One region of the Sphingomonas pollutisoli genome, then DNA from elsewhere that is predicted to be linked to it. Evidence: riboswitches for the same ligand, from Rfam matches in the RefSeq annotation. Region 1 holds a riboswitch; each other region holds the start of a gene.
What was found. Region 1 has a riboswitch for fluoride ahead of PX554_RS20640 (DUF211 domain-containing protein). Riboswitches for the same ligand answer to the same signal wherever they lie in the genome.
Positions count from the first base shown of each region.

Region 2: it holds a riboswitch for fluoride, as region 1 does, so the genes downstream of both, crcB (fluoride efflux transporter CrcB) here and PX554_RS20640 (DUF211 domain-containing protein) in region 1, are expected to answer to the same signal.
Region 3: it holds a riboswitch for fluoride, as region 1 does, so the genes downstream of both, PX554_RS24970 (hypothetical protein) here and PX554_RS20640 (DUF211 domain-containing protein) in region 1, are expected to answer to the same signal.

Region 1 is NZ_JARFNJ010000011.1:49,955-53,228, reverse strand. It holds gene PX554_RS20645 (proton-conducting transporter transmembrane domain-containing protein) at 1-817, shown strand, start outside; fluoride riboswitch at 973-1,032, shown strand; gene PX554_RS20640 (DUF211 domain-containing protein) at 1,189-1,491, shown strand; gene PX554_RS20635 (hypothetical protein) at 1,488-2,033, shown strand; gene PX554_RS20630 (universal stress protein) at 2,060-2,500, shown strand; gene PX554_RS20625 (SAM-dependent methyltransferase) at 2,490-3,274, shown strand, end outside.
Region 2 is NZ_JARFNJ010000021.1:20,764-24,037, reverse strand. It holds gene PX554_RS24895 (copper resistance protein B) at 1-537, shown strand, start outside; gene PX554_RS24890 (c-type cytochrome) at 550-1,146, shown strand; fluoride riboswitch at 1,219-1,290, shown strand; gene crcB (fluoride efflux transporter CrcB) at 1,309-1,686, shown strand; gene PX554_RS24880 (YeiH family protein) at 1,918-3,015, opposite strand; gene PX554_RS24875 (hypothetical protein) at 3,105-3,274, opposite strand, start outside.
Region 3 is NZ_JARFNJ010000022.1:227-3,500, forward strand. It holds gene PX554_RS24965 (DUF190 domain-containing protein) at 1-1,607, opposite strand, end outside; fluoride riboswitch at 1,633-1,709, opposite strand; fluoride riboswitch at 1,901-1,967, shown strand; gene PX554_RS24970 (hypothetical protein) at 1,996-2,919, shown strand; gene PX554_RS24975 (purple acid phosphatase family protein) at 3,150-3,274, shown strand, end outside.

The DNA of each region.
Region 1 (3,274 bases):
CGAATGGTATCTCTTCCAAACCGTCTTCCAGGGGTTCCATCTCGCAACGCTCGGCGCGCGGTTGACGCTGGCGATCGCCGGCGCGGGGCTCGCCCTCACGGCGGCGGTTGCTCTTGCGACCTTCGTCAAGCTGTTCGGGATCGGTCTTCTCGGCGCGAGGCCCGCATCGATGTCGGGCAACCGCGTCGCCGGTCGAACCAGCGGAGCGGTGCTTGCGCTCGGTCTGGGCCTCCTCGTGCTGGCGATCGGCATGCCGTGGTGGATCATGGCGCTCGATGATGGCGTGGAGGCGCATTTCGCGCCCGGCGTGATCGGCAGCATGGTGGTCGGCTGGGTGCTGGTGCCCGCGACTGGGGGGCCGATCGGGCCGGATCACAGTTTCGCGTTCATCTCGCCGACGATGCTCGCCATCGCGATGCCGCTGCTCGCTATCTTACCACTGCTCCTCCTCTTCGTGACCAGCAGGTTCCGGGTTCGCCGGAGCGCCGTCTGGTATGGCGGCCTGGCGCCCGATCCGGCTCGGGCGGCGACGACCGCATTGAGCTTCTCGAACGCGATGCGAACCTTCTACAGCCTGATCTATCGGCCGCAGACGTCGACGCAGCGCGAGACCAATGGACAGCCCTATTTCGTGCGGCGGCTCACTTATCGGCATGCGGTCGCGCCGCTATTCGCAAAGCGACTGTTCGGTCCCCTGGTCATGGGCACGGTCGGTATCGCAAGCGCGGCGCGACGACTCCAGTCCGGGAGCCTCAACCTCTATCTCGCTTTCATCGGCGCGCTGCTGGTGATTATCCTCGCGCTCAGCCTCTTATAGAAGGACGTCGGGAACATGGAGGAATTGTCGAATGTTCATTAACCGATATCAGATATCAACGGATGGTCGACAGGAGGAAAGTGCTGGTCTAGGCTCGATCACAAGAGTTTTCGTATCGGGGCACGCTCCTTCGGAGCGATAGCTGCCCCATTCACATCGCTAATGGGGATGGAGTCCCCCATAACCGCCGAACGGCCGATGACCCCTACCGCGTTGAACGCGGTGGATGTGTGTCTCCGCTGCCCAGACCGATTCCGTCGGCCTGTTTCCCGACACACGCAAGGCGGCACCGCCGCGTGTTGGAGATGGCTGGGAATGCGTTCTCTCTGGTCCGCGCCGAACGAACGGCGACCGCAATCAGGCGGCCGAGCATGAGCGACGGTATCGGCCTCAACATCAGGCGGGTCGTGCTCGACGTCGATAAGGCATTGAAGGTGCCGACGCTGATCGAGATCGGCGCAGCCATTCACAACAGCGCAGGTGTCCGCGCCTTCAACATCACCGTGACGGAGGTGGACCAGGAGACGATGGGCACAAGCATCACGATCGAGGGCGAGCAGATCGACTATGATGCGCTCGTCCGCGCGATCGAAAGCAGCGGAGCCGTCGTCCACAGCCTCGATGAGCTGGTGGCCGGCGACCGGATCATCGACTATGTACCCCGTGCGCGATGACATGGCCGGTCCGGCTTCTCAGCCCCCGCAATCGGCTGGACGTCGTCGCCGGCCTGGTCGACGGCATTCTCAACGCTTTGACGCTCGCGGCGGGACGTCTGCTCAAGGACGGTGGCGCGGACCTGTCCCTGGTAGCGCGTGTCGGGGCGGCAACGGCGCTGACGACGGTCTTCGTGTTCTTCATGGCGCACTATGCCGAGGAACGGGCCGAGCTGACGCGCGCCGAGCGGGAACTCAATCTGACCTCGCATGGCAAGCTGGCAACGTCGCGGCTCGGCCGGCGCGCCGTCGCCGAGGCGCTCAGCGGCGCTTTGATCGCCGCAGTCTGCGGACTGGTCGGGGCGACCGTGTCGCTGCTGCTGTGCATCTGGCTGCCTGGCCCGCGCTGGGTTGGCCCGGTCGCGGACATCGCCTTGCTCGGCATTCTTGGCGCGCTGCTCGCCAAGAGCTTCCACGGTTCCGTCCTCTTCTGGACGCCCGCCGTCATGATCAGCGGGGCCGTGCTGACACTCATCGGCATCCAACTCGACATCGCGAGTTGAAAGGCGCTGGAAGGAAGAGGTCTGCCATGTTCCGCCGCATCGTCCACGCCAATGATGGTTCGGAGAATTCGCTGAGCGCGCTGCGCGCCGCGATCGATCTTGCCCGGCTGGCCGAGGCGACGCTCGACGTGATCCTGGTCGCCGAATCCTTCCCCAATCCGGGCTTGATCGCCGAAGCGGTCGAGCATGACGCGGCCGAGCGGCGGCGCATCCAGCGTCGCAAGACGATCGCCGAACGCGTCGCGCAGCGCAGGGGTGTGAAGATCGCAATCCATGTCTTTGCCGGCCACCCGGTGGAGCGCATTGTCCAGTTCGCCTTCGAGCAGGGCGCGGATCTCCTGGTCATCGGCGCGACCGAGCATGTCGACCTGTGGGAGCGGATCTTCGGGCGGAGATCGGACCGCATGACCCATCAGGCGAGCTGTTCCGTCTTGATCGTTCGGGAGGGAGGACACGATGCTTTCTGAGCTCGTCAGGAACATGATCCATATCGGGCGCCTGACCGTGCAGGTTGGCGACGATACGCCGTTCACGGTCGGGGCGGTGCCGGCGGAAACCCCGGAGCTGGATATCGCAATCCGTCTCAAGGGTCGCGGGACGGCGGCGCGCCTCGCGCTCGATCCGGAGTATCAGCTCGGGCAGACCTACATGGATGGCGAACTTGAAGTCGAGAGTGGCACGCTCGCAGGCTTCATGTCGCTGATCGGGCACAATCTCGGCCGAAAGCCGACACCGGGCGCGCTCGCATGGGCGCGTGACCTGATCGCGCGGATTTCGACGATGACCAATTCGCTGGCGCGAGCGCGCCGCAACGTCGAGCATCATTACGACCTGTCGGAGTCCTTCTACCGGCTCTTTCTCGACACCGATCTCCAATATAGCTGCGCCTATTTCGCGGAGCCGGGCATGAGCCTGCAGGCGGCCCAGGTTGCCAAGAAAGCCCATATCGCCGCCAAGCTCGATCTGCAGCCCGGCGCGAAAATTCTCGACATCGGATGCGGTTGGGGTGGGCTCGCTATATCGCTCGCCCGGCTGGCGGACGTCCAGGTGACTGGCATCACTCTTTCGAGCGAGCAATTGCGTGTAGCGCGCGCCAGAGCGGACGTCGAAGGCCTTGCGGATCGGGTGCACTTCGAGCTGGCGGACTATCGCATGTTAGAAGGGCGTTTCGATCGAATTGTCTCGGTTGGCATGTTCGAGCATGTCGGCAAGGATCATTTCGACGACTATTTTGGCGCGAT
Region 2 (3,274 bases), on a different contig from region 1:
GGCGACCTCAACCGCTTCGTAGTGAAATCGGAGGGCGACGGCACGTTCGGCAAGGGTGTCGACGCGGCCGAGGTGCAAGCGCTCTACAGTCGCGCGATCGGGCCGTATTTCGATCTCCAGGCGGGCATCCGCCACGATTTCCAGCCGACACCGACGCAGACCTATGCGACGATCGGCATCGAAGGCCTGACGCCGTACGAGTTCGACACCGAGGCGGCATTGTTCCTGTCGACCAAGGGCGACGTGCTCGGCCGGGCCGAGGGCTGGTATGACGAGCAGATCACGCAGCGTTTAGTGTTGCAACCGCGCGTCGAGATCAATTTCGCGGCGCAAAATGTGCCTAAGAACCGGATCGGCGTCGGCCTTTCCACCGCCGAGCTGGGCCTGCGACTGCGCTACGAGATCAGCCGCCAGTTCGCGCCCTATGTCGGTATTTCCTACGAAGCAAAGGTCGGTCGCACCGCCGATTATGCCCGCGCCGACGGTGAGAGCCCGCACATGACGAGCCTCGTGTTCGGCATCCGCACCTGGTTCTAGAGGAGATCGTTCATGGCCGACTCGCGCAAGCCCCTTCGCCATCATCTGCCAAGCGGCCCGTTCGTCGCGATCGCCACGATCGTCGTCGTGCTGCTGATCGCTGTCTTCATCTATTCTGGCATCTACAACATCGGCGCCGATGCGCCGCACTCGCGCCCGGTCTACACGATGCTCGAAGGGCTGCGCGATCGATCGATCGCGGCGCATGCGCGGGGCATTACCGTGCCCGCCGATCTTGAAAGCCCGGCGCATGTGTCAGCGGGCGCCGGGCTCTACGGTGAGATGTGCCAGGGCTGTCACCTCGCCCCCGGCGCCGAGCGGACCGAGATTTCGCGAGGACTCTACCCGCAAGCGCCCGAACTGGCGAAGGGCACCGACCTGACGCCGGCGCAGCAATTCTGGGTGATCAAGCACGGGGTCAAACTCACCGCCATGCCCGCCTGGGGTAAGACCCATCCCGATGCGCTGATCTGGGACATGGTCGCGTTCCTCCAGAAGATGCCGGGTATGACGCCCGCTGCGTATAAGGCAGCCGTCGCCACTGCGCCCGAGGATCATGACGCGATGATGAAAGTCGCACACGGCCATACCGGGGAGGGTCACGTGTAACGGCTCGTTGCCCGTCGAATCACGCGCCCACCGGATCATGGATGCTTGACGTCTCCCAGGTTTTCGCGACATGCCGACAGCGGCAATGGAATCTGCCTGGCTTCGCCGAACCGCCCGTTTTGGGCTGATGACTCCTATCTCACATTATATTGGAGGTAGGCCATGCGGTCGGTCATCATCGTGTTCCTCGGCGCCGGGATCGGCGGGGCGCTACGACATCTGGCAGGCTTGGCGGCGCTGAGGCTGCTCGGCCCGGATTTTCCGTATGGGACGATGTTCGTGAACGTCGTCGGCGCCGCGACGATGGGATTGCTGGTCGGCCTGTTCGCGTTCCGAGTTTCCGGCGACGCCGATCTGCGGCTTTTCCTGACGACGGGGCTTCTCGGCGGTTTCACGACCTGGTCGACGTTCGCGCTCGATACGGTGACGCTGTGGGATCGAGGCAATCTGGTTCTCACGCTGCTCTACACGGTGGGCAGTTTCGTGCTGTCGATCGCCGCACTCGGAACAATGCTTCTGCTCGCACGTCGGTTGGCGTAGCGGATCGTTACGGTCGCTCCCTGGAAGGCAAGGAATAAAATGTCCGACAAACCTGACGAGCAGGCCCCGGTCGATCCGGAAGTCGCCGAGATGGAAGAACTCGAGGAGCACGAGCGCCAGAAGCGGCGTGAGGAAGAGAACGACCGGAAGCCTTGAGTTCCCGCCCCAAGCTCGGCGTGACTGGAAGCCGCATTCTCCTCACGCGGTCGCTTTCGACGCAGCATCCGGGATCTAGCGCGTCATGCCGAGGACGGTGATCAGCGCCAGGCTGATACCCCCGAGCGCGACCAGCGACAGGATCACCGCAGCGGTGACGCGACCGCCCGCCTTGGCGACGGTGCGCACGTCGACGCCCAGCCCGAGCGCGGCCATCGAAACGACCGTCAACACCGTTGCCGCTTCGCCGATCGGCGCGATCGCGGCGTGGGGCACGAGGTCCGCCGAACGCAGCCCGACCAGCGCCAGGAAGCCGATGATGAACCACGGCACGAGGTGGTGGATCGGCGGACGCCCCGCCTTGGGCCGATCGCCCGCGGTGACGTGCGGTGCCAATTCGTCGTATTCCTCGCGCAATTTGGGCGCGACGAGCGACAAAACGAGACATACCGGCCCCAGCATCAGCACGCGGACCAGCTTGACGAGCGTGCCCATCTGCACCGCCTGCGCGCCGAGCGGCGCGGCGGCGGCAATGACCTGCGGCACGGCATAGACGGTGAGGCCGGCAAGCGCGCCATAGGCGATCCCGCTCAGCCCCATCAGGACGCCGAGCAGCGGCAAGCCCAGCACCACGGCGACGCCGAGCACCGCGGTGAAAGCGATCGACGAGGCGACGTCGTCGCCGTCGGCGCCGATCACCGGCGCGATCGCGGCGATCGCGGAATTGCCGCAGATCGAATTGCCGCACGCGACGAGGATCGCCAGCCGCTTGGACAGGCCGAGAAAGCGGCCGAGTGTGAAGCTGACCAGGATCGCGGTCGCGACGATGCCGACGATGCCGATCAGCAAGGCCGGCCCGGCCGCGAGGATCGTCGCCGCGCTGACCGACGCGCCGAGCAGCACCACCGCGATCTCGAGCAGTAGCTTGGCGCTGAAATCGATCCCCGGAAACCATCTGGCGGCTGGCGTCCAGGCGGTGCGGATCGCGGTGCCGATTAGGATCGCGAGCACCAGCGCCTCGAGCCATGCGCGGCCAAACAATGCCTGTTCCGCTGACTGTAAGGCATAAGCCGTGAGTGTCACGCCGACGCACAGCAGCAGACCCGGCAGCACACCTCCGATCCCTGTCATGGCGGGGCGCGTCTCGTCCTGGGTAAGCGCTAGCGAAGTCATCACAATTCCTTTCGAGTGACACCTTGGCCCCCGGTCGGGCGGCATTCCAACGATCGCTGCCTGTCGTTCCGATCGGCTGGGACGATCGATCAGCGCGAGAGAGCGGCGATCACCCCGCCGACGGTGGCGAGCAGCAGCATCGCCGCAGGCAGAAAGATGATCTGCGCCATCGCCTCGCGGCCGCTGACGACGCCCGTCGCGATGTCGACCGGGCCGGCGAGAAAGTCGGCGAAGCTGCGCTGCCGCTCGCCCGGGGCCG
Region 3 (3,274 bases), on a different contig from region 1:
TAGCCATAGTGCGTGTGGTGCGCGACGGCATTCATGATGCCGTCGTCCTTGGCGGTCGCGACCAAGACCCGGTACAGCGGCTTTGCCGACCAGAGTGAACGCGCCCCTGCCCTCGCCACTTTGTCGGATGGCTTCATGTAAATCCGGATCATGCCGATCTCGGCGGGAGTTACTTCATGAGGGTAAGACATGTGTTCACTTTCGCTTTCATTGCTGAGAAGGGGGGACAAAGGAAGGAATTGTGCAAGGGTGAGCGCCGACCGCGCGGCTCTCGCGTCACGAAGCGTTGAATCAGGGACGACAAAACCCTTGTCGTGTTTGGGCACTGCGATGCGCTGGGAGAGATAGATTCCGCTGTGTCCGGAGCAGAGATAAGACACGAAGCACGCGACCGCGATTGGAACGGCGTTGGTGGCGCCGAACAACTCGATGCCCATGATGGTGCAGGCGAGCGGCGTGTTGGTGGCGCCGGCGAAGACCGCGACGAAGCCAATCCCCGCGAAGAGGTCGATAGGAGCGCCGAGCAAACCACCCAAAGCGTTCCCCAGTGCGGCACCGATGAAGAAGAGCGGCGTGACCTCGCCGCCTTTGAAGCCGGCGCTGAGCGTGACGACTGTAAACACCATCTTGAGGAGCCAGCTCCAGTGATCGACCGGCGCTGAGAAGAAGCCTGCGATCGTCGGCACTCCCGGGGGTGCCGACACACCGAGCCCGAGATAGTCTCGAGTGCCGAGCGCATAGACCAGGCCGATGATGAGCAGACCGCCAACGAAAGGACGAAGCGGTCCGAACGGGAACAGCCGCTTGAAAAAGGCGCCGAGATTGTGGTTCGCTTCGGCAAAGACGAGGCTCGCCAGTCCGAACGCGATGCCGGCGAGTGCGGCCTTGGCCAGCAGGAGAGGCTCCGTCATCAACGAGCCGCCGCTGCCCGATACATAATCGATGTGATAGGCGCCGTGGTGGATGCCCAACTGATGGCAGGTCCAGTCGCCGACGATACCTGCTACGAGGCACGGTACGAGCGCAGGGTATTCGATTCTTCCGACAGCCAGAACCTCCAGCGCAAATACGGCACCGGCGAGCGGTGTGCCGAACACGGCACCGAAGCCGGCGGCGATGCCAGCCATCAGGATGATGCGGACTCCCGACTCATCGAGACGGAAGAAGCGACCAGCGGCGCTGGCCAGGCTGCCTCCGAGTTGAACGGCCGTGCCCTCTCGACCTGCCGAACCGCCAAAGAGATGCGTCGCGACAGTGCCGACGAAGATCAGGGGTGCCATCCGCAACGGGACGCCGCCGCCAGGCTCGTGGATCTGGTCCACGATGAGATTGTTGCCACCTTCGACGCTCTTGCCCATCCAATGGTACAACATGCCGATGGCAAATCCGCCGACCGGGAGGAGGAACAGCAGCCAAGGGTGCGCAAAGCGCGTCCGTGTCGCGACATCGAGGCTCCAGAGGAACGCCGCGCACAGCGAGCCAACGGCGATCGCCATCGGAACGAGGACGATCGTCCAGCGCGCAACCGAGACAGCATGGTCATGCTGCGTCCGGATGAAGGCAGCCAGATTGAACTGGTGAAATAGATTCGAAAACGAAGCGCGCACGATTCCCCCGCATATTGCGTTGCCGCAAACGGTAGGAATCATCAGCCCGGATGGGCGGTTCGGCTCAGGTGAGCCCGGCAGAAATCCATTGCCAGAGCGGGCATATGCAGAAGAGCGTGACACCCGTCAATCGTCGAGGCGGACCAAAATCGAACTTTTTGCTGCATCGCAGCGAAAAGAGGTGCGGTGTGGCAATTCTGCATCAAACGCGCGGCTGTTCTTGCTCGAAGATCTCATGGATTGAAGCGCCTTGTGGATGTCTGTTGACCCACAAGGGGCAAGCCGAGTATCATGTCGAGGTTGGGGATGGAGTCCCCCATAACCGCCGCGCTCGCCGCGGCTGATGACTCCTACTGCGAAGTAAGAAAAGCGGTAGGAGATTGATGTCGTGCAAGCAGCCCAGCCGGCGATTCCCACCTCACAATCCCTGGAGCGCCTTTTCGAGCGCGTCGAATTGATCCCCGGCCGTGGCGATCCACGATCGAACCGCCTTTGCGTTATGACGTTCGTCGCCTTGTTGGCGGGAGAACGACACAGGGATGATCCGAGGACCGCATCACCATTCATCCGGACTTTCGCCGTCCGACTGAATGACAGCCTGCCGGACAATAAGCGACAGCAGCTCAAAATCTTCGCGCCGCGGATCGTCGGCACGAACGATCAATGCGACAATTTGCGAGCCGAGATAGTTCGCTCGTGTTTCGCACAGGAGATCGTACCTCAGCTTCGGCGCGATCGCGATCGTGCTTGGCTTCCCGAGTCGACGTGGGAGCGCATCTATGCGTTTTCCGCCCAGCCGTTTGTCACGAGCGCGGCTTCGGCCCCGTTAATGGACAGGCTGTTGGGATCTGTTCGTCCCCAGGAGTTCGATCAGGTCTCGCGCCTGGCCAGCGATTTGCTGATCACCTGCGCGCGAGCGGCACCCGATAACAAGGGCGACTGGTATTGGGGCAAGGCGATCGAGCTCCTTGATCGACTCTGCGATGCCGGCCCCAGGGCGGCGGGCAATGCGATCAGCGCCGAGACCATTCTGGCCGCAGAGCAGAAACTGCAGCGTCGTAGCGGCTCACGGAAAGGCCTTTCAGGGCTGCTGGAGCGTCTGCATGACCTGATCGGGTGGATTGCGGACCAGCCCACACCGACCCTTACTGCGGTCGATGCGCAATATATGGTGATGAAAAACGCCATGAAGAACCCGGGCGACTGGGACGAGGTTTGGACGGTAAGGCCCGCAGCGACGCCATCGGGAGCGCCAGCCAAGCAGGCGCCCGCCCCCTTATTCCCGCTCAAGTCGAAGACCTCGTCGTCCTGAGACGGCCCCGCTTAAGCGGACATGCGGCTGCTTTCCGCATCTCGACGCAGCTACGGTACGAGACGGCTGAGACAGTCAATGCAAAGCTCGTCAGTAAGTCGCTACGCGCCCAGAGAAGCACCGCCGGTGTAAGACAGCCGGCATGATGACATCTCGGCCTGCCCATGCTGGCAGTTGCCATCTTTAAATCGTCATTAAATCTTGCAAAGAGGCAGCAAGGGAGACTTGCTATGCTTTTGTCACGACGCGAAGCGATCATCGGTGCGACCGCGATTGCCGCCACCGCGGTCGTGCGCATCCCCGCGCGGGCAGCGCCTCCGGCGGTCAATTTCCTCGTTCTAGGGGATTGGGGTCG